2 regions of the Nocardia sp. NPDC002869 genome follow, and region 2 is predicted to be linked to the other one. Evidence: riboswitches for the same ligand, from Rfam matches in the RefSeq annotation. Region 2 holds a riboswitch; the other holds the start of a gene.
The links. A riboswitch is a leader RNA that binds a small molecule or an ion and turns the genes downstream of it on or off. The one in region 2 is predicted to bind cobalamin.
Positions count from the first base shown of each region.

Region 1 (4,713 bases), on a different contig from region 2:
CAGCCCCAGGGCGATGGCCTGCTGGCGCAGGTTCGACAGCTGCCCGCCGGGGATTTCGTGGGTGTAGACGCGCCCGGTGGGCGCCGGCAGACCGGATTCGAACGGCGCGTACACCTTGCGCAGCGCCTCCCAGTACGGCTCCAGATCGCAGACATTGCGCAGGTTCAGCCCGGTGTCGTACTCGCTGTGCGCGGCGGCGGCCACGATCGCCGAGAGCGCGGGCTGGCTGGTGGTGCCGGCCATGGCGGCCGACGCGCCGTCGACGGCGTCGGCACCGGCCTGCCAGGCGGCGAGATAGGTGGCCAGCTGCCCACCCGGGGTGTCGTGGGTGTGCACATGGACCGGCAGATCGAAATTGCTGCGCAGCGCGGTCACCAGTTTCGCCGCGGCGGGCGCGCGCAACAGTCCGGCCATATCCTTGATCGCCAGTACGTGCGCGCCCGCGTCCACGATCTGCTCGGCCAGCTTGAGGTAGTAGTCGAGGGTGTAGAGCTTCTCGTCCGGGTCGGTGAGATCACCGGTGTAGGACAGCGCGACCTCGGCGATCGCGGTACCGGTTTCCCGGACGGCGTCGATGGCCGGGCGCATCTGGTCCACATTGTTCAGGGCGTCGAAGATCCGGAAGATATCGATACCGGTCTCGGTGGCCTCGGCCACGAACGCCCGGGTCACCCGCTCCGGATACGGGGTGTAGCCGACGGTGTTGCGACCGCGCAGCAGCATCTGCAGGCAGATGTTCGGAATCGCCTCGCGCAAGGCGGCCAGCCGCTCCCACGGGTCCTCGTAGAGGAACCGCAGCGCCACATCGTAGGTCGCCCCGCCCCACGCCTCGATGGACAGCAGTTCCGGGGTCAGTCGCGCCACATGCCCGGCCACATCGAGCAGGCCGTTGGTGCGTACCCGGGTCGCCAGCAGCGACTGATGCGCGTCGCGGAAGGTGGTGTCGGTGACCCCGACCGCTTTCTGTTCGCGCAGCGCCCGCGCGAATCCCTCCGGGCCCAGCGTCAGCAGTTTCTGGCGCGAACCGTCCGGCGGCGGCACCGACAGGTCGATCGCGGGCAGTTTGTCGTGCGGGTACACCGCGGTCGGCCGGGCGCCGTGCGGTTTGTTCACCGTGATATCGGCCAGGTAGTTCAGGATCTTGGTGCCGCGGTCGGCGGGTTCGCGGGTGGCCAGCAGTTCCGGGCGCTCGTCGATGAACGAGGTGGTGACCCGCCCGGCTTTGAAATCGGGGTCCTCGAGAACAGCCAGCAGGAACTGGATATTGGTGGTGACACCGCGGATCCGGAATTCCATCAGCGCCCGCCGCGCCCGCGCGACCGCCGCCGGGAAGTCCCGGCCGCGGCAGGTGAGCTTGACCAGCATGGAATCGAAGTAGGCGCCGATCTCCGCGCCCAGGTTCGCGCCGCCGTCCAGCCGGATACCGGCGCCGCCGGGGGTGCGGTAGGCGGTGATGCGACCGGTATCGGGGCGGAATCCGTTGGCCGGGTCCTCGGTGGTGATCCGGCACTGCAGCGCGGCACCGCGGATGGTCACCTTGTCCTGGCTCAGTCCCAGGTCGGTCAGGCTCTCCCCGGCCGCGATCCGCAACTGCGACTGCACCAGATCCACATCGGTGATCTCCTCGGTCACCGTGTGTTCCACCTGGATCCGCGGATTCATCTCGATGAACACATGATTGCCGCGCTCGTCGAGCAGGAACTCCACCGTGCCCGCACAGCTGTACCCGATCTGCCGGGCGAAGGCCACCGCGTCCGCGCAGATCCGGTCCCGCAACGCCGGATCCAGATTCGGGGCGGGGGCCAGCTCGATCACCTTCTGGTGCCGCCGCTGCAGCGAACAGTCCCGCTCGAACAGGTGCATCACATTGCCCTGGGTATCGGCCAGGATCTGTACTTCGATATGCCGCGGGTTCACCACGGCCTGTTCCAGGAATACCGTCGGATCACCGAACGCCGACTCCGCCTCGCGCGAGGCCGCCTCGATCGCTTCCCGCAGTCCGGACCGCTCGGCCACCCGGCGCATACCGCGCCCGCCACCACCGGCGACAGCCTTCACGAATACCGGGAACTCCATGGATTCCGCGGCCGCCAGCAACTCCGCCGCATCGGCCGAGGGTGCGCTCGAATCCAGGACCGGCAGCCCGGCCTCCCGCGCCGCGGCGATCGCGCGGGCCTTGTGGCCCGCCAGTTCGAGAACCTCGGCCGACGGCCCGATGAAGGTGATGCCCGTCCGCGCGCACGCGGCGGCCAGATCGGGATTCTCCGACAGGAACCCGTAGCCCGGGTAGATCGCGTCGGCGCCCGCGGTCTTCGCCGCTTCGATGATGGCGTCGACCGAGAGGTAGGCGCGGACCGGATGGCCTTCCTCGCCGATCTCGTATGCCTCGTCCGCCTTCAGGCGGTGGACCGAATTGCGATCCTCGTGCGGGAAGACGGCAACCGTTCCGACACCGAGCTCGTACGCCGCGCGGAAGGCCCGGATGGCGATTTCGCCGCGGTTGGCAACCAAGACTTTCGAGAACATTGACCCAACGTACCCGGCGCCACACCCAGGGGCGACAGCGAAGTCCACTTCGCAGAATCTTCACAAGGACGTATGGCAAGGCTGCGAAGTCCTGTTCACCGCACCGTCATATCTCACCGCACACGATCCCGGCCTGTGCGTATTACCCGCCGCGGCCATTTCCCGGCTATCCGAGCGGCCCGGCGCTCTTGCGAAGATATGCGAAGTCGGCCGCTGTTCGCGCCGCTGCGGGCGCGCTCGGCGCGTCCGCGTTATGGTGGACCCGCAGCTGGTCCGCCGGCCGGACGACGAGGAGCCCCGAACGTCCGCCCCCGGCGCCGAAGCCCGCACCACGCGGGTGAGAGGGAATCCGGTGGAAATCCGGAACTGTCCCGCAGCGGTGAGCAGGAACGACCGCCGTCATCAGCACTGGGCAGCACGCCTGGGAAGCGACGGCCAGTAGGTCGGCCGACAGGCCGGTGCCCGCGAGTCCGAAGACCTGCCGGTTGTACCGGATACGCCGTATCCGGTGGCCGTCGCCTCGTGGAGCGGGCGCCGCCACCAGTGCTGACATCCGACCCGACCGCACAGCCGGGTCATTCGGGGTCTCATCGGTGCCGTGCGCCCGGGAACGGCGACGGCCGTCGAACTTCAGCACTGGAGAACACCGTGACTGTTATTTCGCACCGCCCGTTCACCGCAACGGTTCTCGGACTCCCCCGGGTGGGGCCGCACCGGGAGTTGAAACGCGCGACCGAGTCCTACTGGGCGGGTCGGATAGACGCGGCGCAACTGCACGAGACCGGCCGCGCGCTGCGCCGGAACCAGTACGCAGAACTGGCCGCCGCCGGACTGGATTCGATTCCCGTCGGCACCTTCTCCCACTACGACCAGATGCTCGACACCGCCGTCCTCCTCGGCGCCCTGCCCGACCGGGTCGCCGGGATAGCGGATCGGCTGGACCGCTATTTCGCCGCCGCACGCGGAACCGAGTCGGTGGAGCCACTGGAGATGACCAAGTGGTTCGACACCAACTACCACTACCTGGTGCCCGAACTCGGCCCGGACACCACCTTCGGCCTGCATCCGGAAGACCTGCTGGCGCAGGTGGCCGAAGCGGTCGAACTCGGCGTGCCGGCCCGGCCGGTGGTCATCGGACCGGTCACTTTCCTGAAACTGGCCAAGACCACCGGCGGCGCGGCCCTGGACCGGATCGCCGAACTGATCCCGCTGTACCAGGAGTTGCTGCGGCTACTCGCCGACGCGGGCGCGGGCTGGGTACAACTGGACGAGCCCGCGCTGGTCACCGATCTCACCCCGGCGGAACTGGCGACGGTCCGCCGGGTCTACACCGAACTCACCGCGGCGGCACAGCGGCCGGCGGTGCTGGTGGCCACCTATTTCGGGCATCCGGGCGCCGCGCTGGAAGCCCTGGCCGCCACCGATGTCGAAGGTATCGCCGTCGATCTGGTCGCGGGCACCGACGTCGCCGCGGTGGCGGCCGTCCCCCCGCTGTCGCACAAACTGCTGGTCGCGGGCGTGGTCGACGGCCGTAATGTCTGGCGCACCGACCTCGACGGTGCCCTGTCGACGCTGGCCACCCTGCTGGGCAGCGTGCGGGCACTGGCCGTCTCCACCTCGTGTTCGCTGCTGCACGTCCCGTACTCGCTGGCGGTGGAGACGCGACTCGACGACACGCTGCGCTCCTGGCTCGCCTTCGGCGCCGAGAAGACCGCCGAGGTACACGTACTGGCGACCGGCCTGAACTCCGGCACCGAGGCGGTCGCCGCGGAACTGGAAACCGCCCGGGCCGCCGCGGCGAGCCGCCGCACCGATCCGCGGATCAGCAACGCGCAGGTACGGGCACGACTCGCCGCGCTGGGCCCGGACGCCGCGCGGCGGGCGCCCGCCGAACAGCGCCGGACCCGCCAGCGGGAGCACCTGCCTCTGCCGCCGCTGCCGACCACCACGATCGGCTCCTATCCGCAGACCTCGGCCATCCGGCTGGCCCGGGCGGCACTGCGGTCCGGGGAGATCGACCGGGCCGAGTACGTGCGGCGGATGCGGACGGAGATCGGCGAGGTCATCGCGCTGCAGGAGAAACTCGGGCTCGACGTCCTCGTGCACGGCGAACCGGAACGCAACGATATGGTGCAGTACTTCGCCGAACAGCTCGACGGATTCGCGGCGACCGATCTGGGCTGGGTG
Region 1 covers NZ_JBKOOL010000202.1:816-5,528, reverse strand. The annotation lists gene ACLML9_RS25780 (pyruvate carboxylase) at 1-2,526, opposite strand, end outside; cobalamin riboswitch at 2,822-3,027, shown strand; partial or broken gene metE (5-methyltetrahydropteroyltriglutamate--homocysteine S-methyltransferase) at 3,175-4,713, shown strand, end outside.
Region 1: linked by a shared signal. The riboswitch ahead of metE (5-methyltetrahydropteroyltriglutamate--homocysteine S-methyltransferase) and the one ahead of ACLML9_RS27790 (CbtB domain-containing protein) in region 2 are both predicted to bind cobalamin.

Region 2 (4,412 bases):
CGCCACGCGATACCGAGAACCACCAGATAGATTGCGGTGCGCAGCAGCCAACCGGCGGTGAGCGCGCCGATATCCGCAACGTCGCCCGCCATGCGCGCGCCGCGGACCGCGGTTTCCGCGATACCGCAGCCCACGGCCGTCACGAGCGCGACGAAGGCGGTCGTGACGGCCGCGGGCCGCCGCGCGAGTGGGCTGCCCGGGCGGGCGAGCGCGGTGTCGTTCATACACCGAACCTGCCCGGTGCCGGCCGCTCCCCGGATCAACCCGCGGTAGCGGCGGCCTCCGGTACCCGGGTACTGCCGCGGGTGCTCCATTCGGTCAGCGCGGCGAAGGCCAGGCCGATGCCCACCCACAGCGTGGTCGATACCGCCAGCGACGCGGCCCGGAACTCCCACAGCAGGGAGGCGGGGAAGTCGGCTCCCACTTCGTCGATCTCGGGCAATACCGTGTAGCCGAGGGTGACGACGAGTACGAAACCCACCACCGCCGCGAGGAGCCGGAGGGATTCGGGTCGCGTCCGCAGCGCTTTCCAGATGGACACACCGGCCGCGACGGCCAGCAGGCCCACCAGCACCGCGGCCACCCAGAGCAGTGTGCGCTCGTTGATCGTTTCCGGGTCACCGACCGCCGGGGGGTTGGCCGGATATTCGAAGAACGGTACGGCCACCACCGCGACCCAGCCGGCCAGGCCGAGTCCGAGCACCAGCCGATGACCGGGTAGCGCGGTGAACCGCCGGGCGTAATGCGCCGCGGTCGCGACGATCGCCCCGAACGCCATCCCGGCCAGCGCGGCGGCCAGGAACTGCCCGAACTTCTGCCAAGGCCTGCTCACCACGGCCTCGTCCCCGTGCACTGTCTCCCCGTGCGTATGTCCGGTGCCGGAATCATGGGCATGCTCCGGCGCGGGCGCCGCGGCCTCCTCGATGGCGATGGCGGCCTCGACCCGGGATTCGCCGACGAAATTACCGACGACACCCGCGAGGAGACCGGCGATCAGACCGGCGAGCAGACCACGGAGCAGCAGGGCACCGAAAGATCCACTCAATGGCACGGGACACCCAGCAGGTGGCGCCCGTCGTGCATCAACTCGTGCAGGAACATTCCGCCGCGTGAGATGGCGCCCTGGTCGAATCCGACCAGGTACAGCGTCAGCAGTGCCAGCAGAACGACGCCGACGGTGACGAGCACGGTCGCTGCTGTATCGGCAGCCCTGCTCGGGACGTGGGTTATGGCCATGATGGATCCTCCTCATCCGGATGCTCGCGTCCGGTTCGCGAGTTGCGCGTAGGTGCGGGTGTCTGACTCTGCCCACCCTTTCCGGCGTGGACATCACAGTGGCGCGACCGCTCCGGGTTCTCACCGGATTACCGCATCACCTTCGCTTTCACTTGAAACTGTGACACCGGCTGTTGCCGGTCGTCAATATGCCCGCGAACGAGCACTGGCCACGCCGCCGGGGCCGGAGGCGTGGCCAGGGTGTGCGGGATGGGTCAGGAAGCGGGCTTACCCGCTACGTCGAGTACGACCTCGAACTCCAGCAGCGAGGCACCGGTGGCGACCGGCTTGTTCTGCTGTCCGGCATGCGCCTCCTTGGCGGGGCCGTCGCGCCACGCCGCGAAGGACTCCTCGGAATCCCACTGGGTGACCACGAAGTACCGATTCTCGCCGGCCGTGGGCCGCAACAATTGGAAGCCGAGGAACCCGGGGGAGTTCTCGACCGCGTGCGCGCGGTGGGCGAACCGCTTCTCCAGCTCGGGTCCCGCGCCCTCGGGGACCTCGATCGCATTGATCTTCACAACAGCCATACCCCTGAGCTTAGGTATCGCGGGGTCCGGGCGGGACAGTGCCGCACGACACAGCAGGGCCACTGCGCGCGCCGCCGGGAGCGTCGCCGCGCCCTGTGGAGGGATGTGAATAAACTCGGCCCGGTGTTGCACGACGAAGGTGGGACCGGGGTTCCGATACTGCTGCTGCACGGATTGATGGGCAGCGCCCGCACCTGGCAGGACCAGGTCCGGTGGCTGCGCGACCACGGGCGGGTGTTCACCTTCGACGCCGCCGGGCACGGGCGCCCCGCCCCGCCCGAACTCACCACCGACGCCCTCGTCGCCGATCTGGCCGACGCCACCGCGCGAATCGACGAGCCGATGATCGTGATCGGGCATTCGATGGGTGGTCTGCACGGATGGGTGTTCGCGGCCACGCATCCGAACCGGGTGGGTGGGCTGGTGGTGGAGGATATGGCAGCCGATTTCACCGGCCGTACCGCCGCCCACTGGGCCGCGATGGTCGAGGCCTGGCCGCAGCCATTCGCGGACGAGGCCGCCTTGGTGGCGCATTTCGGCCCGGTCGCCGGTCGCTACTTCCGCGATTCGTTTCACCGGGGCCCGGACGGTTACCGATTGCATGGCGAGGTGGCCACCTTCCGGGACATCTCGGAGGAGTGGGGGGTCCGGGCGTTCTGGGGGGAGTGGGGCAGGCTCACCGTGCCCACGCTGCTCATCGAGGGTGAACACACCATCACGCCGCCGGGCCAGATGCGCCGGATGGCCGAACTACATCCCGCCGCCGAGCACGTCCTGGTTCCCGACGCCGGTCACCTGGTGCACGATGATCAGCCCGAGCGCTACCGGGCCGAGGTGGCGCGTTTCCTGGCCCGCGTTCTGCGCGGAGTTTCCGGAACCGCCGCCGAGATCTGAGCAACCCTCGGTCGCGGGCGGGCTTCAGCCCTCTCCCGCCAGGGCGAACCGTCCGTCGTCGGTCTGTTCGATCAACCCGTCCACCAGCAGCGAATCCAGTGCGCGGTCGCGCTGACCGGGGTCACGGGTCCAGGCGAGGTCCAGCCGGACGCGTTCCACCGGTGCGTGCGCGGCCCGCAACACGTCGAGCAGCCGCCCGCGTGCCTGCCGGTCGGTGCCCTCGTACTTCTGCGTCCGGCGTGTCGATTCGGCCACCGGCCGGCCCGCCGTGACCCACGCGCAACGCGGCAGCGGGCAGCGGGTGCAGTCCGGGGTCCGCGCGGTGCACACCGTCGCGCCTAGTTCCATCAGGGCCGCCGAGAACACGGCGGCCCGGTCGATCCGGCCGGGCAACAGCGCCTCGGTCTCCCGTAGATCGCGCGCGGCCGGATTACCGGCCTCCCGTCCGTGTACGGCCCGCGCCACCACCCGGCGGACATTGGTGTCCACCACCGGAACACGCTGCCCGTAGGCGAAACAGGCGACCGCCCGCGCGGTGTAGGCGCCGACCCCGGGCAGTCCGAGCAGCACCTCGACATCGTCGGGCACCTGGTCACCGTGCTCGGCGGCCAGGACCTGCGCGCATTCGTGCAGGCGCAGGGCACGGCGCGGGTAGCCGAGTTTGCCCCATGCCCGCAGCACGTCGCCCGCGCTCGCCGCCGCCATGGCCGAGGGCACCGGCCAGCGCCGCACCCATTCCCGCCAGATCGGTTCCACCCGCGACACCGGTGTCTGCTGCAGCATGATCTCGCTCATCAGGATCTGCCAGGCGCTCACCCCGGGCCGCCGCCACGGCAGGTCCCGGGCCGTGCGGGCGTACCAGTCGATCAGGGCGTCGGAGTCGATCGCGCCGGGTTCGATCGACACGACACCGCACCCGCCCGAGCCCGGTTTTCCGATACCTGCGCTGCTCACCCGACCCGCTCCGTTCACCTCACCGTGCAGTTTCACCGGTTCGGCGTGAAGGGACGCCGCGCTGTAACGGGACGGAAGCAAAGCGAGCACATCAAATCGTGCAGAATGGACACTATGCCTCAGTCCAACCCGGTAAGTGCCTGGAAGTCGCTGCGCGAAGGAAACGAGCGCTTCGTGAACGGCACGCTGCTGCATCCTAGCCAGGGGGCCGCCGATCGAGCCAAGCTCGTCGCCGGCCAGCATCCGACCGCCGTGCTGTTCGGCTGCGGGGATTCCCGAGTCGCCGCGGAACTGATCTTCGATCAGGGGCTCGGCGATATGTTCGTGGTGCGCACCGCGGGCCACGTCATCGACGCGGCGGTGCTGGGATCGATCGAATACGGCGTCGGTGTGCTCGAGGTACCGCTGATCGTGGTGCTCGGGCACGATAGTTGCGGTGCGGTCAAAGCGACCCTCGAGGCGCTGGACGGCGGCGAGGTGCCCGGTGGATTCATCCGCAGCATCGTCGAGAAGGTCACGCCGTCGATGTTGATCGGGCGCCGCGAAGGGCTCGAATCGGTGGACGAGCTCGAAGCTCGCCACGTGGTGGAGACCAGCCGCCTGCTGATGGAGCGATCGATGATCGTGTCCGAGCGGGTGGAGGCCGGTAAATGCGCGATCGCCTGCGTCACCTACAAATTGGTCGACGGCCGGGCGAAGCTACATCGCGTGGTCGGCAATATCGGGGAGACCGTCTGACCCGTGGCCGGCTGTCGGCGT
Region 2 covers NZ_JBKOOL010000264.1:251-4,662, reverse strand. The annotation lists gene ACLML9_RS27800 (hypothetical protein) at 1-224, opposite strand, end outside; gene ACLML9_RS27795 (CbtA family protein) at 260-1,051, opposite strand; gene ACLML9_RS27790 (CbtB domain-containing protein) at 1,042-1,236, opposite strand; cobalamin riboswitch at 1,272-1,420, opposite strand; gene mhuD (mycobilin-forming heme oxygenase MhuD) at 1,491-1,805, opposite strand; gene ACLML9_RS27780 (alpha/beta fold hydrolase) at 1,929-2,699, shown strand; gene ACLML9_RS27775 (A/G-specific adenine glycosylase) at 2,724-3,605, opposite strand; gene ACLML9_RS27770 (carbonic anhydrase) at 3,768-4,391, shown strand.